Regions from separate parts of the Pediococcus sp. EKM201D genome, predicted to be linked through region 1. Evidence: riboswitches for the same ligand, from Rfam matches in the RefSeq annotation. Region 1 holds a riboswitch; the other holds the start of a gene.
What was found. A riboswitch is a leader RNA that binds a small molecule or an ion and turns the genes downstream of it on or off. The one in region 1 is predicted to bind FMN.
Positions count from the first base shown of each region.

Region 2: another riboswitch for FMN. It lies ahead of ribD (bifunctional diaminohydroxyphosphoribosylaminopyrimidine deaminase/5-amino-6-(5-phosphoribosylamino)uracil reductase RibD); the one in region 1 lies ahead of HFC68_RS03150 (ECF transporter S component).

Region 1 covers NZ_JAALFK010000002.1:48,872-61,395, reverse strand. Annotated here, with positions in the region: gene HFC68_RS03180 (AraC family transcriptional regulator) at 1-822, opposite strand, end outside; gene HFC68_RS03175 (PTS sugar transporter subunit IIC) at 1,041-2,339, shown strand; gene HFC68_RS03170 (DUF4091 domain-containing protein) at 2,374-4,056, shown strand; gene HFC68_RS03165 (DUF4811 domain-containing protein) at 4,107-4,871, opposite strand; gene HFC68_RS03160 (MDR family MFS transporter) at 4,871-6,349, opposite strand; gene HFC68_RS03155 (MerR family transcriptional regulator) at 6,498-6,956, shown strand; FMN riboswitch at 7,013-7,137, shown strand; gene HFC68_RS03150 (ECF transporter S component) at 7,256-7,837, shown strand; gene HFC68_RS03145 (biotin transporter BioY) at 7,881-8,399, shown strand; gene HFC68_RS03140 (teichoic acid D-Ala incorporation-associated protein DltX) at 8,679-8,828, shown strand; gene dltA (D-alanine--poly(phosphoribitol) ligase subunit DltA) at 8,848-10,374, shown strand; gene dltB (D-alanyl-lipoteichoic acid biosynthesis protein DltB) at 10,374-11,567, shown strand; gene dltC (D-alanine--poly(phosphoribitol) ligase subunit DltC) at 11,590-11,823, shown strand; gene dltD (D-alanyl-lipoteichoic acid biosynthesis protein DltD) at 11,826-12,524, shown strand, end outside.
Region 2 covers NZ_JAALFK010000002.1:287,238-299,761, reverse strand. Annotated here, with positions in the region: gene HFC68_RS04300 (SAP domain-containing protein) at 1-397, shown strand, start outside; gene HFC68_RS04295 (DUF454 family protein) at 424-651, opposite strand; gene HFC68_RS04290 (S66 peptidase family protein) at 857-1,930, shown strand; gene HFC68_RS04285 (DUF4097 domain-containing protein) at 1,962-2,882, opposite strand; gene HFC68_RS04280 (DUF1700 domain-containing protein) at 2,882-3,502, opposite strand; gene HFC68_RS04275 (PadR family transcriptional regulator) at 3,495-3,815, opposite strand; gene HFC68_RS04270 (acetate/propionate family kinase) at 3,919-5,106, opposite strand; gene HFC68_RS04265 (NAD-dependent succinate-semialdehyde dehydrogenase) at 5,194-6,564, opposite strand; FMN riboswitch at 6,757-6,889, shown strand; gene ribD (bifunctional diaminohydroxyphosphoribosylaminopyrimidine deaminase/5-amino-6-(5-phosphoribosylamino)uracil reductase RibD) at 7,005-8,066, shown strand; gene HFC68_RS04255 (riboflavin synthase) at 8,067-8,672, shown strand; gene HFC68_RS04250 (bifunctional 3,4-dihydroxy-2-butanone-4-phosphate synthase/GTP cyclohydrolase II) at 8,662-9,876, shown strand; gene ribH (6,7-dimethyl-8-ribityllumazine synthase) at 9,877-10,347, shown strand; gene nagE (N-acetylglucosamine-specific PTS transporter subunit IIBC) at 10,632-12,524, shown strand, end outside.

The DNA.
Region 1 (12,524 bases):
AATTTTGGTAGCTTCCTCTTGAATTCCGATGAAACTATTTGTGGCAATTTGTACATGTTCTATCCAAGCTTCGAATGAATGAACGGAAGCAAGCCCTTGTATCAAAGTATCTGAAAGACTAAAGGCTTGGTTAATAGGCACGCCTTGTTCAATACTGATTCTAGTAAGTATAGCTGTTAATGCGGCAAACTTTAATTTTAGACTTTCTATTTCGTTAGTAGATAAGTTTTCTTCACGGTTCTCAGCTAATTTTTTTAACAGATATTTGATTTTTTCGGGTTGCTTCTTTTTAATACATTCAATGTAATGAAGTTCCATTTGATAGGCATCTAATGTAGTACCTTTAACACGTCGTTCATACAGATTCTGAACAAATGATGTTGTATCGGAAATTGGATCGTTAGGTACAGAAGCATCATGCCATGTTATATCTGATTGTAATAGAATATCGCCGGTCATGATCGGATAAATTAATTCCAAGAAAGAAATAAAATTGCCCACAGTCTCTTTGGCATAGTGAATATTGGAATAGAAAATCTCCTTACGCATTTTATAAGTAGTCGCAGTTGTACCTGTAATTCCACAGGGACCAAGTAAAAAATGATAAGTTGGACCATTTATATTTTTGATATTGAAAGTAGCAAATAAATAATCAGATTTCTTAAACAAAGTTACTTTAGAGTCTGTTTGATTATTGAATAGTGATGTGGAAATATTCATTTTTGGATAGAGTGGGGTATCCTCTTCATCAAAAATTACCATTGGGATTAAGTACTCTTGATATAAGAGATCCATTACTTTTATCATAGCTGTTAATTGCATAGTGAAGTGTATCCTTTCCAATTATTATAGCTAAACTAATTATACGTTAATTGAATTTAGGAAGATTTTGTCTTAATTATATAATATGGGTTAATTTATGTGATATAAACCTTATTATTTTTATAGTTGTAAATTGAGTAAGGCTACATAATTAGAATTGTATAAAGCGCTTACATGAAAAGCGAAAATATTAATTTTAATAAAGTGAGGAGTTTGTTATGAGTAAATTTCAAGATATATTGAACGCCAAATTATTACCTTTATCAGAAAAATTACAAGGTAATAAAGTATTGGCTGCATTGATGGAAGGTTTTATCCGAACTACACCAATTACATTAGGAATTGCATTTATTACAATTATTGGTAATTTTCCATTCCCTGGTTGGACGCAAATGCTAACTAAGGTTGGTATTTATGACCATGTTCAAGCCATCACCAATGGAGCTACTGGAGTATTTTCTGTTTATGTAGTATATAGCTTAGCTTACGCCTATGCTAAGCAATTAGAAGTTAATGAGCGTAACGCAGCATTGATTTCGTTGGCAAGCTTCTTTATGTTAATGCCTCAAACCATTAGTACAACGGTAATACAACATGGTAAAGCTGTTACTCAAACAATTGGCGCTTTAAAGCTTGATTATCTTGGTGGACAAGGTATTTTTATTGGGATGATAGTAGCATTAATAATCACACGTTTATATGCTTTCTTATCAAGCAAAAAATTGATTGTTAAACTACCAGATAGCGTTCCAGCAATGGTTACTGAATCGCTAGCACCAGTATTTGTAGTCACAATTATTTTTGTATTAATTTTTGGTTTGCGCGTATTATTTGGATTAACAGCATCAGGATCAATTTTTAAATTTTTTGTAGACGTGGTTGCAGCACCGTTGGATTCTTTAGCAACAAGTCCAATCTCAATTATTATAATTATGGAGTTATTATCTGTGCTTTGGTTCTTTGGTATTCATAATGCGGTTTTACAAGGGCCAGTAAGTGTTATTACTATGACAATGATTGTTAGCAATATTACTGCTTATCAACACGGAAAACCATTACCATATTTAGTTCCTAGTGTTGTGTATGCTGGTATTGCTGCAAGTGGTTTTATGGGAGCGATTGTTTTTACTATGATTAGAGGTAAATCAGCTAAATTTAGAGAATTAGGTAAACTTTCCTTTATTCCATCCTTATTTAATATTACTGAGCCAATTATGTTTGGGGTTCCAATTATGTTAAATCCAATGTTTTTCATTCCACAATGTATTACGCCAATAATTACAGGATTTTTAAGTTGGGGATTAGTTACAACAATTTTACCAGTTTCATTAAATCCAACAATTAGTTTGATGCCTTGGACAACACCAGTGTTTGCTAAATTGCCATTAGAAGGTGGAATTAATCTGACTATTATTATGTTGATTTGTATGGTAATCAGTTTCTTCATTTGGGTTCCATTCTTTAAAGTTGCTGATAATCATGAATATGAAATAGAACAAGCTAATGCTGAAAAATAGAAAATTAGTTTAGAAATAAGCAAGGAGAATGGATATGGAAGGCTATATTACAACTGAAAACTATCGCGCATCTACCAAAATGAGTAATAGTAAACCTGAAAATTTGGATTGTTTGAAGATACCTCGCAATAGTACAGGAGCTTTCCAATTATTATTTCATGACGGGAAGACCAATCAAATTGTATTAAACCAGCAATTTGTATTACCGAATAATCTAAATGTTAATACGTATCGAGTGGACATTGAAAGTGATTTAAAAGTATCAGCTCACCTCGTAGACTATTATCAGGATGAACAAGGTGTTTATTATGCGGATAAAATTTTAGAGGAGAAGGAAAAAACTTACACTGGGGATCGAATGGCACCAATCTATGTTGAAATTCCTATTGATCAGGAACAGAAACCAGACAAATATAAAGTTAAAATAAGATTGATGTTTGCTCCATTAATTGGTTCTGAAAAATGTATTTTGGAAAAAGAATTAATAGTTAGGGTTTTAGATTATACTTTACCTCAGAAAATCACCAAGGATTTTAATCTGAATATCTGGCAGCAACCTTCTAATTTAGCTCGAACTTTCGGCGTAGAACCTTGGGGTCAGAAGCATAGACAACTAATTAAAGAAATGGCACAGAGTTTATCAAATTTAGGACAAAAGGCTGTTACGGTGATTGGTTCTGAGATTCCTTGGAAAGGGTGGTTTAGTTATATAGTTAAAGATTACCCAGCTAATTTATTTGAATACTCGATGATTCAGATTCATAAAAATAAAAAAGGAAATATCGAATGTGATTTTACGCAACTAGATCAATACTTAGATATTATGATGTCGGCCGGAATCAATCAAGAAATTGATTTATTTGGATGGTTAGGGGTATGGCAAGCACCATTTTTCCCTGATGTTAAAGGACTAGACTATCCTGAGCCAATCATTCTTCGATATTTAGATGATGAATGTCAAGAATTTGCTTATCTAAATACAAAAGAACAGTTAGAACAATATTTTAAACAAGTTGTCACGCATCTAAAAGAAATTGGAGTATGGACCAAGACATATATTGTCGCAGATGAACCAAAAGTTAATGCTCTAGATGTTTTTAAAAAGTCAATTAAAGAATTGAAGAAGATTATTCCTGACGCAAAGCTTAAAGTTACTTTTGATAAAGAAAAAGCATTAGAAGCGTTATCTTCGGATATAGATTATTTAGTTACATCTTTTAATTGTACATGTCAGCATCCAGAATTAAATAGCAATCAATTTTATGTTTGTAATTATCCAGATAAACCAAATACTTTCTTGAGTAGTGATTTACTAGAAACACGACTTTTACCAATTTTAGCTTATTGGACTAGGACAGATGGATTGTTACGGTGGGCCTATAATTGTTGGCCTGAAAATGCGATAACAGACATAAGGTACAATACCAATAATTTGCCGACTGGCGATTTATGTTTAGTATATCCAAGTACATCGGGACATTTACTACCTTCACTAAGGTTAAAACAATTATATCGAGGAATTGAAGACTTTTCTTTATTAAAGAAAGCGGAACAAATAAATTATGAAAAAACGCAAGAGTTAGTGGTAGAATTATTGCACGAAGAAGATCCAAAAAAATGGATGCAAGACAGCCATTTAAGTCGATTAGATTTATTCAGAACAACCGATGAACAGTTTAAAAAGTTTCGTCAAGCTTTGTTAAAAATAATTGAATAACAAAAAACACGTTGAACTTCAAAAGTTCAGCGTGTTTTTATTAGTTGTAATTATTTCTTAGCTTCTTCAATCATCTTCTGCATCATTTGAGCTTGATATTGAGCAGCATATTGTTTAGAAGCTTTAGCCGTTGTATCAGCCATTAGTTTCTTTTGATCACTAGCACTCATTGTAGGATTCTTCTTAAGTGCTGCAGCCATTGTTGACTTCACAGTAGCTGTGACCTTAGCTTTAACATACTTTTCAGCATCAGCTTTCATTTGAGCTTGATTCTTTTTAACGTTCTTTTGAAGCTTAGCGGCTTGTTCTGTTGATAAGGTAATCCAATTATTAGGAACGTAGAAAGTATTAACACGTTTTGAAACTTCACGGTTATTACCGGCAATTCCAAACCAGAACTTGTAAGTGTTGTTCTTATAAGTCCAACGGGTTGTAGATTTAACTAAACGAGCCGTACTCTTTTTAGTTGTTTTAACCTTGTTAGTAGTTTTATCAGTTTCAGTATGACTAGGTTTCTTTTGAGAAGTAGTCTTATTGTAGATATAAACTCGATCTTTATCAGCGGTACCGATACTCTTATAGAGTAACATGCTCATTTGTTTAGAAGGTGAGACTGAGTAGATTTCTTGGGTAGTTGTTTCAGTAATTTTATGCATCCCAAAATGTTCACGATCATTCATTACCATCAAAGCAACCGAAGCGATTACGACGATTGCAGAAATAGCAGAACAAATAACACGGACAGCTGTTTTAGAGATAAGTGTCATCGAAAGGAACGTTGCGATGACTGCGATAATTAAAAGAAAGATAATCATTATTTATTACCTCCTGCTTGAGGTTGTACTTTGGCAGTGCTGCCTGCTTTACGACTTACAAAGAATGCGATGATTAAACCAAGGGCACTAAAGCCAATAGCAATCCAGAATGTCGCATGGTAACCAGCAACGGTTGCGTCAAATGCTTGATCTTTGTAAGCGAGTGGTTGGGCTGAGAGAAGATGCTTACCAGGCATTTGGTTCTTGGTAACGTTGGTCAAGACACTAACCAAGATGGCTGTTCCAACAGAACTGGCTACTTGACGAAGAGTGTTATTAACCGCAGTACCATGACCCATCTTTTCAAATGGAAGAGAGTTCATACCAGCAGTTGTTACAGGCATCATTGCCATCGCAATTCCGGCCATTCGAACAGCATACAAGACAATGATATAAATCATTGGTGTAGTCTTAGTAATGAAAGCAAATGGAAGCGTTCCGGCAGTTAAGAGGAACATTCCAGTGATTGCTAGACGACGGGCACCAATTTTATCAAATAGGCGACCAGTAATAGGGCTTAGGAATCCCATCATTAAAGCACCCGGCAATAGTGTTAAACCTGAATGGAAAGCTGATTCGCCACGCACGGTTTGAATATAAAGTGGAAGTACCATTTCAGCCCCCACCATGGCAATCATTGAAACTGAACTTAAAGTAGCAGAAATTGAAAATTCTGGAATCTTTAGTACACGTAAATCAAGGAATGGTTTTTCTAATCTCAATTGGCGGATACCAAATAAAATAACAAAGATAACACCAACGATTAATGTAGTAATAACTACTGCGTCACCCCAGCCTTTGTCTCCAACTTCGGAGAAACCAAAGAGTAAACTACCAAATCCAATTGTAGATAAAGCAGCTGAAATCCAATCTAGCTTCTTCTTGTCGGTTTCCAAAACGTCTTTCATAAATAATAGACCAGCGATTAGAACGATAAATACGATTGGAATAATCATTCCGAATAGGGTTCTCCAGTGATAGTTATCAATAATCCATCCAGAAAGAGTAGGACCAATTGCTGGAGCTACCCCAATAACTAATCCGGCAAGACCCATGGCTGAACCACGTTGGTTAGCTGGGAAAATTGTCAACATTAGAGTTTGGAGGAGTGGCATGGTAACACCAACTCCGAGAGCCTGGATTAAACGTCCGGCAAGTAAAACTTGGAACGTAGGAGCTGTGTAACATAGAATGGTTCCAATTAGGAAAACAGCCATAGCAGATAAATAAAGTCGTTTAGAAGGAACACGACTTGTTAACCAGGCACTAATGGGAATCATGATACCGTTAACCATCAAAAATCCAGTTGTCAACCATTGAACAGTAGAAGTACTGATATCAAAAGCATCCATTAATGTAGGAAATGCGGTGGTTAAAATTGTTTGGTTCAAAACGCTACAAAAAGTACCTATTAATAGCACAAGGATCAATAAGGATCTCTTATAGGGTTTACCATGTGCGTCAATTGCTTGTGGCATAAGCTTACAACCTCTTTTCAAAAACTTTTCTTTAATACTATAAGTTATCATAACATCTTTGTCAACTTGTTTGACAAAGATGTTAGAGAAGTTATAATTAGTTTAAAAGATGCAACAAGATATACAGCATTAATGAGGAGGAGCAAACATGGAAAACCCCGCGGGTCGCCTAGCAGTGGTAAAGAAAATAATTGATAGCGAAGCTATGTTACTTAGTATCGGTGATGTGGCCAATGCTGTCGATGTATCAACTAGACAATTACGTTATTGGGAGAAAAAAGGTTATATTGAGTCTAAAATTTCAAAAACAGGTCAACGAAAATATACCTATTTTACGATGATTCAAGCTGGTAATATTGCTAGCTATATTGAAGATGGTTTTACTTTAGCCAAAGCAGCTGAAAAAGCGCAAAGTAACGGACGCATTATGAAAGCGTTACGTCACTTTCTTAAAGAACGTTTTAGTGGTGGTCGTGAGATTCCTAATGGCTATGAATTTGACTTAGGTGAAATTAAGGGTTTACCAAAAGATCAACGTTTGTTTATCGAAGTGCTAGAAGATGGGGAAAGTTTTTTTCAAGTTAAAAAAGAAAGTACAAATGATTGACGAATAAGCTATTTGTACTATATATTTATTAATGAAATACTTACAAAAAAATAACGGTTCATCTTCAAGGGGCAGGGTGCGATTCCCGACCGGTGGTAAAGTCCATGAGCTGTCATTCGTGATGGCTGATTCGGTGAAATTCCGAAACCGATAGTTAAAGTCTAGATAAAGGAAGATTGAATTTATTTGCGCAGACTAACGTAATAATAAAACAGTCTAAACACCAATGCCCCAGTTGCATTGGTGTTTTTTGTGTAAATAAACCAAGAAGGTGCTCCTAAATCCAAGGAGGCAGTATGATGAGTGTTTCTAAAGTTAATAAAATGGTTGTAGTCGCTATGCTAGCAGCTATCTCGTTTGTTTTGATTTTCATTGATTTTCCAATTTTACCCGGATTTTCGTTCCTAAAGATTGATTTCGCGGATGTCCCAGTTTTAATTGGGACGGTATTATTTGGGCCAGTCTGGGGGATGGTGACAGCTGGTTTAGCCGGACTGATGGATATAATCCTTCGAGATAGTAATCCAGCAGGTGCATTGGGTGCATTTGCTAACTGGTTGGCAGCTTTGTCATATATCTTACCGATTTACTACGCAATTAAAGCGGTTCAAGGTAGCACGCATAAAAAAGAAGTGGGGGCCTTGATTAAGGGGGTCTTAATCGGTTCGGTTTTGATGACGGTATTTATGAGTGTGATAAATTTATTCATTCTATTGCCCTTATATATGAAGTTAGCAAGTTTCCAAATTAATGTTTCGACCTTAAATATGGTTCTTTATGGTGTGGTACCTTTTAATTTGTTAAAAGGGATTATCGTTGGAATTGCAATTGGATTGGTATATTTTAGATTAATTCCGATTATCAGAAGAGCTTCAAATTAAAATGGTATAATATAACCTCATTAGTTTAGTGGGGTGAAATTTAATGCACATCGAAGCTCAAAGATTAACACGTATGGCATTGCTATTAGCTATAGTCATTGTTTTGGGATTAATTCCAGCGATTCCGATTGGTATAATTCCAGTACCGTTGACAGTTCAAAACATTGGGATTCTATTAATTGGGTTATTGTTATCGCCGTTTGAAGCATTTTTAACAACGGGAGTATTTTTATTGTTGGCGTTAATAGGACTACCCATTTTGACTGGACTTCGAGGTGGGATGGCCGTTTTTATCGGACCGACTGGAGGATATCTCCTAGGATATTGGATTGGGGCCGTTTTATTAGCTTGGTGGTCGAAGAAGCATCGCCATGAATGGTTCTTGCTATTTGCAAAAATTGCGATTGTAGCTGTCTTAATTATCGATTTGTTTGGTAGCATGGGCTTTGCTGTTAATATGCACATTCCACTAATCAGAGCTGTAGCACTCAATAGCCTTTTAATCCCAGGAGATATACTTAAAGCAATCCTGGTAGCAACGATTGCATACAAACTTAAATAACACATAAAAGCTAGAAATTATTTAGTACCGCTGGAGACAGCGGTATTTCTAATTTTTAGCTTTTTTTAAACTTTTTTAAAATAAGTGTCGAAAATGCTGTATTGATGGGAACACTTCTTAAAAACTATATGAACTTTATGTGATAAATATGAATTTTTTTAGCCCGTTATATTACAGGAGTTTTACAAAGAACGAAAAAAATGGCATACTTTTACGTAACGCAATTAGATTTTTATAAATTCACTATCAAATTAGTGAAAATTAGCAGGGGGGATTGTGATGCTGAATTTTTTTAAAGATTTATGGCAACATGATTCAGTAAAATTTATTACGCGAACTGTTTTTTACTTTGCAGTTTTAGTCGTCTTGTTGTACTTGTACGATTACAGCGGAATGACTGGCGGAACATTTATCTATAACGAATTTTAAACGGGGGATTTAATTAATTATGGGGAAAGTAATTAACGTGATTGAGCAAATTGATTCAATCGCAGTTAAACATCCAGATTGGATTGCTTATGATTATCTAGGTACTAAGAACACATATGGAGAATTAAAAGCTTATTCAGATAGCTTAGCTGCATATATTTTAACGCAAGGGTTGGAAGAAGATGCGCCAATTATGGTTTATGGTGCTCAAACCTTTGATATGATTGCAGCTTTTTTAGGGGTTGTAAAAAGTGGACACGCTTATGTCCCAATTGATCGCCACTCACCAGCAGAACGATTAACAATGATTAATGAAATTGCTAATCCTGGGATGTGTATCGCGGTTGAAGATTTGCCTGTAAATTTGGGTGATCTACCAGTTCTAGAAGGACAAGAATTAAACGATGTTTTTAATGCAAATAAAAATGTAACACCTAATAGTTTCGTCACTAAAGATGATAATTATTATATTATTTTCACGTCTGGGACAACTGGTAAGCCTAAGGGAGTACAAATCAGTCACAATAATCTTTTAAGTTTTGTGAATTGGGAAATTGGCAATCTAGGTTTACCTGAACGTCCAGTGACGTTATCACAGCCACCTTACTCATTTGACCTATCCGTAATGGATTTATATCCCACATTAGTTATGGGTGGAACAATCAAAGCGGTGCCCAAGCAAGTTACGGATGATTTCAAAAAATTATTTGAAATATTACCCACTTTGGGCTTAAATGTGTGGGTTTCAACACCATCCTTCATGGATATCTGTTTGTTGCAACCGACTTTTGATGCAGAACATCTACCAGCATTGAGCCGATTCTTGTTCTGTGGTGAAGAATTAACACACGCTACTGCGCAAGCTCTTAAACTACGTTTTCCAGATGCAAAAATCTTTAATACGTACGGGCCTACAGAAGCGACCGTCGCAGTTAGTGCAATCGAAATTACAGATGAGGTACTTAAACAATATGATCGTCTACCAATTGGATATTTAAAAGAAGATACTCTGGGATTTATCCTTGATGATAATGGAAGAATGGCCAATGCTGGTGCTGAAGGAGAATTAGTTCTATCAGGACCAAGTGTTTCCAAAGGTTATCTCAATAATCCGGAAAAAACGGACGAAGCCTTTTTTGAATATGAAGGTCAACGTGCCTATAAAACTGGTGATTTAGTTAAGATTGATGATACTGGAATGCTTTATTATCATGGACGGACTGATTTCCAAATTAAACTGCATGGTTACCGAATCGAACTTGAAGAGGTTAACCATTACTTAAATAACGATCCATTAATTCAGGCTGGAGTGGCAGTTCCTAAATATGGGAAAGACCAAAAGGTGGCTCAATTAGTGGCCTATGTTGTTCCTGAAAAAAATGAGTTCGATTCTCAAATTCAATTAACAGTTGCGATTAAAGATAGTTTGAAGGATAACATGATGGAATATGCTGTTCCAAATCGCTTTGTATTTGTTGAAAGTTTACCGCAAACGGCCAACGGAAAAATCGATATTAAATCTGTTATTGCTGAGGTTAATGCCTAATGCTTTCATTAACACCATATGAAAATCCAATGTATTTTGGCATGCTAGCTGTGGCATTTATTCCCATTGTTGTAGGAATCCTTTGGGGCAAGAGATTTCGTTGGTACGAACTATTAGTATCAATCGGATTCATTCTCTTATCCTTTGGAGGACCTAAGTGGGAGCAAGGCGTTGCACTAGTTGGATTTTTAATTTTTGAAGTGATTTTAGTTTCACTTTATAACGTATATCGTAAAAAGAAAAACGACACGTGGGTGTTCGTTATTGCGGTTCTTCTTGCGATATCACCACTAGTGGTCGTGAAATTAACGCCATTGATGTCGGGGACTCCATCGATTATTGGATTCTTGGGGATTAGTTACCTGACCTTTAAAGCTGTACAAACCGTTATGGAAATTCGCGATGGAGTGTTAAAGGATTACAATCCGTGGTTCTTTTTACAATTTATGGCCTTCTTCCCATCAATTTCATCCGGTCCTATTGATCGTTATCGTCGTTTTAGAAAAGATTACGAGAGCGTTCCGGACCGCGAAAAGTATTTAAATATGTTGGAAAAAGCCTTACATTACGTATTCTTAGGGTTTGTCTACAAATTTATGTTGGCATATCTCTTTGGGACAATTTTACTTCCAAAGGTACAGCATTTAGCTGTGCAATCGACTGGTCTGTCGTGGGGGCTGGTAGGAGTAATGTACGTATATAGTTTCTATCTTTTCTTTGATTTTGCTGGTTACAGTTTGTTCGCTGTAGCAACTAGTTATTTCATGGGAATTGAAACACCAATGAACTTCAATCAACCATTTAAATCTAAAAATATTAAAGAATTTTGGAATAGATGGCATATGACACTTTCATTTTGGTTTAGAGATTATGTATATATGCGATTAGTATTCTTTTTCATGAAGCATAAAATATTTAAGAATCCTAAAACAACTGCCAATATCACCTATGTCTTAAACATGTTATTAATGGGTTTTTGGCACGGTGAGAAATGGTATTACATTGTTTACGGTCTAATTCATGGGGTAGCCTTAGTTATTAATGACTGGTGGCTAAACTTGAAGAAAAAGAATCCGGATCGATTCCCACATAATAAATTTACTGAATACTTGGCGATTTTTATTACGTTTAACTTTGTTTGTTTCACGTTCCTCGTATTTTCAGGATTTTTAGACACATTATGGTTCCACTAAAAATAAAGGAGAATAATTAATTATGAATACAAAAGAAACAGTTTTAAACATTTTGGCAGATCTTACAGGTTCAGATGTAAGTAATAGTATGGATGAAAACCTTTTTGAAACAGGCTTGTTAGATTCAATGGGTACGGTGCAACTATTACTCCAACTCCAAACAGAATTGGGAATTATGGCCCCAGTTTCAGAATTTGAGCGCAGTGAATGGGATACACCAAATAAAATTATCGCTAAAGTAGAGGCAATGCAGTAATCGTGGGTAAAAAACTTTGGATGATATTTGGTCCATTGCTAGTCGCATCAGTTGTTTTGATTGGGCTTTTATTTTCCCCATTCAAAATAAACCGAATCAGTCCAACAATTGAGAAGCAAGCCGCGACATCATTGTCACCAAATATTTTAAAGGGCGATGCAGTTAAGCGAGCCGCCTTATCAGATCCATATTATGTACCATTTTTCGGATCGTCAGAATTTTCACGCTTTGATTTGACGCATCCCTCAGTTATGGCAGAAAAGTATAATTGGGATTTCCGTCCATTCTTAATGGGAGCAGCTGGGACGCAATCTTTAACGCATTATTTCCAGATGCAAGGAATCAATCACCAGCTTAAAAATGGGAAGGCCGTATTTGTGATTTCTCCTCAATGGTTTGTCAAAAAAGGGGCTAATCCTCAAGCATTTTCATTTTATTTCTCACAACTGCAAGCTGTTAACTTTTTACAAAAGCAGCATGGTACAAGAACTGATCGGTACGCTGCCCATCGCTTATTAAAGATGGAACAAAACACTGATAATGGTAATGGAATGATTAACAAAGCTCTTCGTCAAGTAGCACAAGGGCAAAAATTATCAGCAAGTACTCAACGAAATATTAGTTATTACAAACGTTTGTTAGCTCACGAAGATCAACTTTTCTCTAGTTTGAAACTGAAAGATGATAATCAAAAGAAAATT
Region 2 (12,524 bases), 240 kb from region 1:
GGGAGAAGGATTTAGTTTTAATCAAGAGGCAAGAAAACTCTTCGCAGAATATTTTGGTAAAGAAAAGTTTTCATTTAAGAAAGAAATGGCCGTTATTAAACGACAAGCTGAACATAACGGTGAGACCAAAATGACTGTGCGTGATTTATTGGAAAGATATCAAGAGATGGTTGGGCAAGGTAATGTACTAAGGGAGACAGCAGAAGAAGCAACGTATCAATGGAATAATTTTGTGAGGGATTTCTGTAAGAGTTCAGAAAGTCAGAATTATCATCAGAAATTAAAAGTGGCGGCCATTCTATGGGAAAAAGTTAAAAATTCTAAAAACGATAAAAAATTTGAAGCTAGTTTGGTACAAAAGTATGAGAAAAATATTTCAAATTATATGAACAAATAAAAAACGCCTTTTTAGGCGTTTTTTATTTATCCTAACCATTTTCCCACAATTGGAAATTTGCCTTGCAACCAGACAAATGGTCGGGTCTTAATGATACGTTGGTGAGTTTCAGGTGAAGCTTTTTTTACAGAGATTAAAGCGAGAATGAAGAATGGAGAAGCTGGTATAACTGGTAGCGCTAAGCCGATTATTCCTAGGACAGTATTGAAGAAGGCAGAGGTTAGCCAAAAAAATCGTGTGATTATGAAAGTCATTTAGTCATCTCCTTAAGGATATAAGTTAGCATGTTTTAGTAAACTAAACGAGCAAAATGGATGAGCTTTTAAAGTTACTTAAGAATATTAAATGAATTTTTAGACAATTTGGCTTATAATGGGCGCTAAATATTTGAATGATACGGGCAGAAAAATAAGATTGATAATTTTAACTTCAGATGAAGTTAAAGTGGGGTGAGAGGTGATGAAAAAACCGAAGGCACTAGTACGCGGTGATAAAGTAGCGATCGTGAGTCTATCCAGTGGAGTATTGGGTGAGAGCTTTGCTGAACACGAATTGAAGCAAGGAATACAAAGACTAAAAGAATTTGGTTTACAACCAATCATTATGAAAAATGCTTGTCGAGGGATTGAATACTTAAAATGTCATCCAGAGGCCAGAGCTGCTGATCTCAAACAAGCTTTTATGACAGCCGATATTAAAGGAATTATTTGTGCAATTGGTGGAGATGATACTTATCGTTTAGTGCCATATTTGATGGAAGATGAAGAATTTATTAGGGCAGTTCAGGCGCATCCTAAAATTTTTACGGGCTTTTCAGATACGACGATCAATCATTTAATGCTAAATAAACTGGGGCTAATAACGTATTATGGTCCAAACCTATTGAATGATTTAGGCGAGCTAGATAGGCAGATGTTGCCTTATACACGAGCAACTTTTGCTAGCTATTTGAAAAACGAAAACCCAGTCGAAATTAAATCTAGCCCAATTTGGTATGATGAACGGGTCGATTTCTCGATAAAAGCACTGAACACACCACGCGTTAAACATGATGAAAAACATGGTTACCTTGTACTTCGTGGAAAAGGGAAAGTTACAGGAAAATTATTCGGCGGTTGTTTGAATAGTTTGGGTAAATGTGTCTTAGGTGAAGGTCACTCTGATCAACCAGCTATTATTCAAAAATATGGCCTATTACCTGAACCCGAAAAATGGTTAGGAAAAATTCTGTTTATTGAAACAAGTGAAGAGAAGCCTACGCCAAAAGAGTATCGAAAATTATTAGAAACCCTAGATCAGTTTGGAATTATATCTAAAGTTTCAGCTATAATTGTTGGAAAGCCACAAGATGAAATCTATTTTAACGAATATCAAAAAATATTACTTGAGGTAACAGCGATTTATCAAACTCCAATTATGTTTAACTTAAATTTTGGGCATGCTTATCCCCGAACAGTAATACCCTACAATTTAGAAGCTACCGTCGATTTTGATGAAAGAACTTTAACAGTCCAAGAATCCTTGTTCAACTAAAAAAATCCGCCTTTAAAAGGCGGATTTTTAATTATCTGACGATGATATTGCCATCGGAACTAGTGAAAGAATAATGAGTTTTCTGAAATCCTTGATGATAGTAATTTGTATTTTTACCAAAAATTTTAACGTGTCCGTCGTCGCTATCTGCATTAATTGCTAAATTACGGGAATCCTTCAGAGTAGTATGAATATCACCATCACTAGTACGACCGGTTAAAGATTCTGAAATACTAAGCCGATTTAAGTTCAGATCGCCGTCATCACTAACTAACTTAAGCTGTTTGAAGTCAGAATCATTAAGTTCAAGATCGCCATCTGAAGTTAAAATTTTTGATGAGCCCTTAATGAATTTTGAGTCATTAATAGTAACATCGCCATCACTGCTATCATAAGCAAGACTTGCTGCTGAAACTTGTCGTAATTCTAAATCAGAGTAACCACTAACTTGGAGTTCGTCTTTAACGTTAACTTTGTGCAAATCAACATCTTCATTTGAAGATAGATGGATTTGGTTGAAGTTCAAATCAGTAATAGAAACTGTACCACTAGTGTTACAAATTAACTTGTTAAGTTTACTAGTACTTGGTACATAAATAGTAATCGTAGACGGTGCAAAGTTTCCAAGTCCTAGATTAAAGGTAAAACCATTTCTTGAATTATCGTTAATAGAAAGTTGATGGTTGGTTGCTTGGTAATCAAGGGTATTGGTTCCTCGATAAGTGACTTTAATTTGGGATCCAGCGTAAGGCTTAATTTGAACATCATCATCGGCGTTAATTTTTAAATTATGAACTTCTTTGAAGGTAGCATGTTTGATTGAAGTATCTTCGATTTTGAATCCACCATCATGCCAAATTAAATTATGATCGCCATGATGTAAGATGCCTAATCCTAAAAGGACGGCTCCTAAAATGGTGATGATAATCCCCGAAATAAGTGTTTTTTTCATTACCGATCACCTCTTTTTTCTGTTCTTCTTGTGACAATCTTGGTGTATAACCATCTGAAGAAAAGGGAAGTCCCGTGAAGAATTAACATTAATATCCATCGGATAAATGGAATTAAAATTAAATATATCCCAATCACTAACAAACCAAAACCGATGTAATAAATACCAGTCCAAAAAGATGTTGCCAAAAGAGTTAGACCAATAATAAAAATAATAATAGCGATAATGCCAAAGATAGTGAAAGCCAATCCAACTCCAAGAATTGCAACAACCATCCCAAAAATAACACCAAATATGGCCATAAATAAGCCTAGCGCTAGAGGAATTGTAATAGGGGTAGAGAAAATAGCCAGGATAATCAACCAAATGGTTTTAACATCCTGCCGTGGACGTTTAAAATCCGACGATTCGGGTTCAGATTGTTCACCAGCTTTAATAGAATAGTCTGCTAAGATTTTCCGCGCTAATTGTTTAGGTGTTCCTAATGAAGAAACTGCTTGTTGATAGCTTACCAAGCCACTATCTTGTAAATATTCGCTATAAAACTCAATCACGTCAGACCGTTCTGCGCGCGTGAGCGGAGATAAATGGGACTCTAATTCTTCAATGTAATCATTCATTCAAATCACCCCTTGAAACTAGTTTATCAATCCTATTTTTGAAGGTAATCCATTCTGCTTGAATTTCAGCCAAACGAACTTTACCTGCTTGAGTTATCTTGTAATACCTTCGATTACGTCCTTGATAGGGTTCATCATAGGTTGTTAAATAATTATTCTTTTTTAAACGGCGTAAGACAGGATACATGGTTGATTCGGAAATCGGAAAGTCTGCTTGAACTTTCTGTGTCAGAGCATAACCATAGTAATCTCCATGATTTAATATTCCCAAAACGCTACCGTCTAGCAATTCGGTTGGAATTTGGATTGCCATATGCTCACCTCCATAATACTATATCTCATATAGTATTATAAATGATTAAAATAGTAAAGAAAACCCCCAAGCTTATTTACAAGCTTGGGGGTTGAAGTTCAATTTAACGTAAAATTCGTTGGATATCGCGAGCAATCATTAATTCCTCATTAGTTGGCACAACGAGAACTTGAACCGCATCAGTTACTTGATTAATCTGTTGTTCTTTACCACGTACATTATTACGCTCAACATCAGCATTAATGCCGAAGTAGGTAAGTTGTTCCATAATGCGTTCTCGCATTGCAATTCCATTTTCACCACAGCCAGCAGTGAAAATCAGAGCATCTAATCCACCAAGTTCAGCCACATAGCTACCAATAAAACGGACTACGCGGTTAATGAACATTTCCAATGCTAACTTAGCTTGAGGATTAGAATTTTCGGCATCTTCCAAGTCCCGTTGATCAGGAGATAATTGGGAAATTCCTAATAATCCTGATTTTTGATTTAGAATATCAATCACTTCGTTAACACTAATCCCTAATTTTTCAGCTAGAAAACCGACCAGTGATGGATCTAAATCTCCCGATCGAGTCGCCATCATTACCCCGCCTAAGGGAATGAATCCCATAGAGGTATCGATTACATGTCCTTGATTAAAGGCCGTAATTGATGAACCGGAACCGAGATGACACGTAATCATTTTCAAATCGCTTAAATCTTTTTTTAGAAGATCTGCTGCCCGATTGGCGACATACCGATGACTGGTCCCGTGCGCACCATATTTACGAATCCCTAAGTCTGTGTAGTATTCGTAAGGGATGGGATAGAGGCAGTTAACTTTCGGCATATCAGCGTATAACGAAGTGTCGAAAACCGCCACTTGACGAACATCTGGCAGGAGCTGTTTAAAAATTTCAATGTAGCGGGCCTGAACCGGGTTATGAAGTGGGGCATATTCAGCTAAATTGTGGATTTCGGCTAAAACTTCATCATCGATTAAAACCGAGTCTTTAAAGTGTTCGCCCCCTGCGACAACTCGATGTCCAATTCCAGTAATCTCACGTAAATGCTTGACTAGTCCATGATCCTTAAGGAAAGAAAGCAGCATGGTAACCGCTAAATCATAGGTGATTGAAGGTTTTACTACTTTATAAGGATCATGATGGGGGCGTTTAACCATAAAAACGGAGTTGGGAAGATTGATTCGGTCAATCAATCCAGTTGCGATTACTGTTTCATCAGGAATCGAAAACAACTTCCATTTCAGAGTTGAACTGCCCGCACTAATAACTAAGTCTTTTTTCATGAGATATTCCTCGCTAACATGTGTAGATTTATTGGAAATTAGTTTTTGTATCCGCTTACAATTATACCGGATTTCCAACAAAAATACTTAACTATCGATAATAGTTTTTGCGTTAATGAATTCACGAATACCTAAATCGCTAAGTTCACGTCCGTAACCAGAGAATTTAACTCCACCAAATGGGAACTGAGGATATGAAGTTAGTAATTGATTAATGGCAACTTGGCCTGTTTCAATCTTCGAAGCTACTCGTTCAGCTTGTTCTAAGTCTTCGGAAAATACGGTCCCACCTAGTCCGTGTTGAGAAGCGTTAGCAACTTCAATCGCTTCTTCTTCATCCTTAACCTTGTAAACTTGAGCAACTGGACCAAATAGTTCCTGATCATACATCGGGTTATCTGATTTCATACCACTAATGATGAGAGGATAAAAGCCGGCACCAGGGCCTTTAATAGGCGTGTTGTTACCCCAAAGTAGTTTAGCACCACCGGCTAAGGCCATGTCCACTTGTTTTCTTAGTTTTTCTTGAGCAGACTTGGATGAAAGTGGCGCCAAAGTTGTTTCGGGATCTAGTGGGTCTCCCAACCGACGTTTTGCAAATTGCTGGCTAAGACCTTCAAGAAAGGCGTCATAAACATCTTCTTGGACGATAAAACGTTTAGCAGCCGTGCAGACTTGTCCAGCATTGCTAAGACGAGCTTTAGCAGCAACTTCAATTGCTTTTTTCAAATCAGCGTCTTTCAAGACAACAAAGGCATCAGTTCCGCCTAATTCCATGGTTGATTTTTTTAAATTTGCTCCTGCTTCGGACGCAATCTTTTTACCAACCCCTTCAGAGCCAGTTAAAGCAACACCTTGAACCCGATGATCACTGATGATTTGACTAACTTGGTCGTAATTGATAAATAAATTTTTAAATGCTCCCGTTGGAATACCAACCTTCAAGGTCGCGTCCTCGAAGGCTTGAGCACATTCGGGAATGATACTAGGGTCTTTTAGTAAGACAGGGTTTCCCGCAATAAAATTAGGAGCAAAGACCCGCATAATTTGAGCATACGGGAAGTTCCAAGGTTCAATCATAAAGACTGCTCCAATCGATTGGTACTCGACGTGGGCTTTAACCCCTGGAGCATCGTGATACTCAACGTCTGCCAAAGCTGCTGCTCCATTTTTAGCATAGTATTCTGCAAAATCAGAGGTCTTTTGAACTTCAGCTTGAGATTCCTTAAACAACTTTCCCATGTTAGTTGTAATAAGGCGAGCGTAATGGTCAATGTTATTTTTAAACTCATCGGCTAGCTCTTGAAGTTTTTCGGCTCTTTTTTCAATGGGTTGAGTTTTTGCAAATTGATAAAAAATATCAGCATTCTTCAAAGCAACTTCGACTTCTTGGTCGGTTGTATTGGGAAATGTGCGAATTAATTGTCCGTCGTACGGATTTACTGAATGATATGCCATATAAAAGTCTCCTTTTCTAGATATGGTTCTATTGTGCAAAAGAATACGCTTTCATTCAAGTGATAAAGCTTAAATTGGTAAAATTCAATATTTGAGAAATACAGCACATTTTATAGAGTGGTTAGAATAAAGTGAAGGTTCAGATTTGCAAAATAAATTATCTTAGCGTAGACTACAGAGCGAAAACTGAATAGATTTCTTCGGGGCAGGGTGTAATTCCCGACCGACGGTAACAACCAAGGGTTGAAGTCCGTGACCCGCGAGTAGCGGTGGACCTAGTGAGAGTCTAGGACCGACAGTATAGTCTGGATGGGAGAAGAAACGTTATTTAAATTTCGTACTCTTTTGTACGCTTTTTGGCGTACATGCTCGTATGGAGTCTTATTTAGCTATCAAAAATCATGCCCCGCACAAATTTTGTGTGGGGCTTTTTTCGTGGGGTGATTTTGATTAGTGAACAAGATTATATGAATTTAGCTTTCGAAATGGCAGAGAAAGGGAAGTATCAAACGTGGACGAATCCTTTAGTGGGAGCGGTAATCGTTAAGAACAACGTGGTTTTAGCTAAAGGGTATCACCACCAGTTTGGAGCCGCTCATGCTGAAATTGATGCTTTGCAGCACTTAGATGATCTAAAACAAGCTAGAGGTGCTACGATGTACGTCAGCCTAGAGCCGTGCAGTCACTTTGGTAAGACGCCTCCTTGTGCTAAAAAGTTAGCTGAAGTAGGTATTAAAGCAGTTGTAGTTGGTCAAAAAGATCCGAATCCATTAGTCGCGGGTCGAGGACTTCAAATTTTAAGGGATGCTGGAATTGAAATAAAAGTTTTAAACCAAACTGGAGGATTAAATGTTAAATACAATTTTTTCTATCAGCATCAGCGTCCGTATGTAAATGTAAAGTATGCCATGACTTTGGATGGAAAAATTAACCAGCAGGCCAACCAACGCAGCATTATTACTGGTAAAGAAGCCTATCAAGACAGCCAGCAATTACGGGCAGAATATCAAGCAATTTTGGTTGGTGAAAACACATTAAAAGTTGATCATCCCCAATTAACAGTCCGCCAAATCGCTGTTTATCAGCAACCTTGGCGAATGGTTTTGATAAGAGATGTAGATCAACTTAAAGTCGAAGATTATGCGTTTTTTAAAACAGCAGATCCAATCTTATTACTTACTTCATCCGTAACTCGACGACAGTGGCCGAATAACGTAGAAGTGATTTCTGATCGGTGGACCCCCAATAAAATCCTAACGCTACTGGCTAAACGAGGGATTCAAAGTGTTTTAGTTGAAGGTGGGAGTCAAATTCACGCCGAGTTTTTAGCAAGCGGTCTGGTGGATGAAATTAATGTCTATCTTGCACCACGTATTTACGGAGCGACGGGGTTACCAGCGATATTTAACCCTACTCAATTACCATATCAATCGAATGCATATCAGTTAGTTGAAAAAATGGAATTGGGGCCAGATATGAAATTTAGACTGAGGAGAGTATAGATGTTTACTGGAATAATTAAAGCAAAAGGCATTATCAGCCAGATTAAACGCAATCAAGCAACCGCGCAAATTATGATTGCCACACCGATGACCCACCAAATTCATAGCAAAATTGGAGATAGCATTGCCATCAATGGGATTTGTTTAACGATTACTAGCATTTTAAACGAAGGATTTACCGTCGAAGTAATGCCCGAAACAACCCATCGAACGAGCCTTGCGAATATGAAAGATGGAATGGAGGTTAATCTAGAACCGGCTTTGCTAGCCACAGACCGCTTAGATGGTCATTTTGTTTTGGGACATGTAGATACAACGGCCAAATTAGTTAACAGGATGTTAAATGAAAATTCAATCGTCCTAACCTTTGAAATTAATCCTGACTATATAGATTACGTGGTCGAAAAGGGCTCGATCACCATCGATGGAGTGAGTTTAACGGTTTCAGCGGTGGAGAAGCAACTGTTTGAAGTTAGTTTGATTCCACATACCTTACAAGTAACCACGCTAGGTAATTTAAAGGCTAATGATGTTGTGAATGTTGAAACTGATATTTTAGGAAAATACATTTTAAACGAAAATCGTGGTGTAAATAATGAAAAATAGAATAATCGAAAAAATTGAAAATGCTCTACAAACTTTGAAAAATGGCGGCCTCATTATCATAACGGACGATGAAAATCGTGAAAGTGAAGGAGACATGGTGGGGTTGGCCGAATATGTTACCCCAAAAGCAGTCAATACGATGGTTACCAATGCTCGAGGACTGTTGTGCGTACCGATGAGTGCGGAGATAGCTCAAAAATTGGGATTATCACCAATGGTTACTAATGCGGAAGATGCTTTTGGAACGGCGTTTACCATCAGTACCGATGCTAAAACCACTAAAACAGGGATTTCAGCTTTTGACCGCGCTAAAACCATTCAAAAGTTAGCGGATCCCCAAGCTAAATTTAGTGAATTTTATCATCCAGGGCATGTCTTTCCCCTAATTGCTGAAGAAGGTGGGGTGCTAGCAAGAGGTGGGCATACTGAAGCGGCAGTTGATCTGGCTAAGTTAGCTGGAGTTCGGCCAGTAGCCTACATTACGGAAGTTTTGAAAAAAGACGGCACAATGGCCCGTCGAAACACCCTTAAATCCTTGGCCGAAGGAATGCAAATGCCACTATTAACCATTGAAGAAATTAAAATATATCGTTATATGAAAGATGCTGGAATAGTTAAATCGGTTGCGAAAGTCCATTTACCTACTAAATATGGGGAATTTGAGATGGAAGCTTTTGATACGGGGGCTGGGCAGGAACCAACTTTACTTTTAACTAAAGGAAGTCTATCTGAAGTTCAACCCTTGTTACTTCGAATCCACTCCGAATGTTTAACTGGTGATATTTTTGGTTCCAAGCGATGTGATTGTGGTGAGCAATTAGAACGTTCCTTAAAGGAAATCCAAAGCCGTGGAAGAGGAGCTTTGTTGTATTTACGTCAAGAGGGTAGAGGAATTGGTCTTGCTAATAAATTAAAGGCTTATGAACTTCAAGAGCAAGGGATGGATACAGTTGAAGCTAATCTGAAGTTAGGATTTCAAGCTGACGAACGGCATTATGGAGTAGCTGCTGCAATTCTAAGAAAAAAAGGAATCACGAAAGTTAATTTACTAACCAATAATCCTGACAAGATTAAACAATTAGAAACGTTGGGTATCAAGGTAGAGGAGCGAGTGACAATCCAAATCCCAGCACGCCCCGAAAATCGAAGCTATTTAAAAGTTAAAAAAGAAAAAATGCATCATTTATTGAAAGGAATGGATTAAATGACAGAATATTTAGGTACTTTTAATGGAAGTAAACTTAAAATCGCGATCATAGTAGCGCGTTTTAATGATTTAGTGACAAAGCGTTTACTGGATGGGGCTTTTCAAACTTTAGCTCAAAATGGAGTTTCCAAGGAAGATATCGATATTTATTGGGTACCTGGAGCGTTTGAAATTCCACGCGTAGCTCAAAAAATAAGCCAGAAAGGTAATGTAGATGGAATAATTACTTTAGGAGCAGTCGTTCGAGGTGAAACATCGCATTATGAATCGGTTTGTTCAGGAGTAACAAGTGGAATCGCTCAAATAGCGTTAGAAGGAAAAGTACCGGTGATGTTTGGAGTGCTCATGACAGAAAATATGGAACAGGCTCTTAATCGAGCGGGTGGTAAAGCCGGAAATAAGGGTAGTGAATGTGCAACGGGGCTACTGGAAATGATTGATATTGAGCAAACAATAGATAGGGAATAGTGATACAAGGATTTAATGGTTGTTCAAAAAAGCGGTCTACGGAGGTTGAAACCAATATTTTTTTGAAAAACTTTAGTCCTTTAGACCACGGTAAATTTAAATATGTAGTTTTTTCTTAAAATAGCGCTTTCAAAAACCGATAATAGGTATATACCAATTTTAATTTTTATAAAATAAGCCCTATAAAGCGGATTATACCAATAATTTACGCTTGAAATAGCGTTTCCACTAACATAGAATTGGATTATCGCATTTATTCAATATTCTATTTGGAGGTATTATTCATGAAAGCATATTTGCAACGCATGGGTCGTTCTTTACAACTTCCCGTAGCCGTTTTGCCTGCCGCCGCTTTGTTGGTTGGTATTGGTAACTGGTGGGCTTCTTACAGTAATGACGTAGTTGCTCATTTCTTACAAGCCGGTGGTAACGCTGTTTTAGGTCAACTACCGCTATTATTTGCCGTTGGTTTAGCCCTCGGGATGTCTGTCGATCAATCTGGGGCTGCTGCCCTCGCTGGGTTAGTTGCCTTTGAGCTACCGGTCAATGTATTAAAGCCTGAATCGGTTGCTACATTAATGAACATCAAACCTACAGCCGTTGATGCTTCGTTTGCTCAAATTGGAAATGTATTTATCGGTATTATCGCTGGTTTGATTGCTGCAGCATTATACAATCGATTCCACGAAACAAAATTACCGATGGCTCTTTCCTTCTTTAGTGGTAAGCGTTTAGTACCAATTATGGCTGCCCTTGTTATGCTACTTGTCAGTGTAGTGTTACTATTTGTTTGGCCACCAGTTTACGGCGCTCTCGTTGCGTTTGCTAAGTTTATCTTGAACTTAGGCTGGGTTGGTGCTGGATTGTACGGTTTCTTCAACCGTCTCCTTATCCCAACTGGTTTACATCAAGCTTTGAATTCCGTATTCTGGTTTGACGTGGCTGGGATTAATGATATTGGTAAATTCTTGGCTTCTCAAGGTACAAAGGGTGTTACAGGTATGTACCAAGCTGGATTCTTCCCAATCATGATGTTTGGACTTCCAGCCGGAGCTTACGCTATTTACAAAAATGCTCGTCCTGAAAACAAAGCAACTACAGCATCATTGATGTTAGCTGCTGCATTTGCTTCATTCTTCACCGGTGTTACAGAACCACTTGAATTCTCATTTATGTTTGTTGCATGGCCTCTATACGTATTGCACGCAATCTTTACTGGTCTTTCACTCGCATTTGCGGCATTTATGCATTGGACAGCTGGTTTTGCATTCAGTGCCGGTTTAGTTGATTATGTGCTTAGTTTGAAGAACCCGATCGCTAACCAACCATTATGGTTAATTGTTCAAGGCCTCGTAATGGCTGTAATTTACTATTTTGGTTTCGATTTTGCGATTAAGAAATTCCATTTGATGACCCCAGGTCGCGAAGAATTAGCTGAGGACGATGGTGTTGAAGAAGTTGCAACTAATGATTCAGATGATAAGTATACTGTTCAAGCTAAAAAGATCTACGCTGCTCTAGGCGGTTCAGACAACTTACAAGTCGTGGACAACTGTACAACACGTCTTCGTCTTAAATTGAATGATACAGATAATATTAATGAAAATGCAATCAAACGCAGTGGTGCTGCAGGATTGAATAAGATTGATAAGAATAATCTACAAATTATTATTGGTACTGAAGTTCAATTCGTTTCAGATGCACTTGCAAAATTAGAGAATGCTAAGGCCCCAATTTCTTCAGTGAAGACTGCTGATGAAACAGCTTCAACAGAAGAAACGGTTGCTGATGGTATTAAACGGGATGTTACGGAAGAGTTCTATAGTGTTGCTAATGGACAATACATGGATATTGAGGAAGTTCCTGATGACACGTTTGCTCAAAAGATGTTGGGTGACGGATATGCTATTAATCCTACTGATGGAACGATTACTGCTCCAGTTGATGGAACAATTACATCAGTATTCCCTACTAAACATGCAATTGGTTTCAAGACAGATGCTGGTTTAGAAATCCTTCTTCATATGGGAATCGACACTGTTGAATTAAATGGTGCTCCATTCGATGTTAAGGTAGAAGATGGACAAACGGTTAAACATGGTGACGTTGTAGCTAAAGTTGACTTAGACGCAATTAAAAATGCGGGTAAGCAGACACCAATGATCGTCATCGTTACG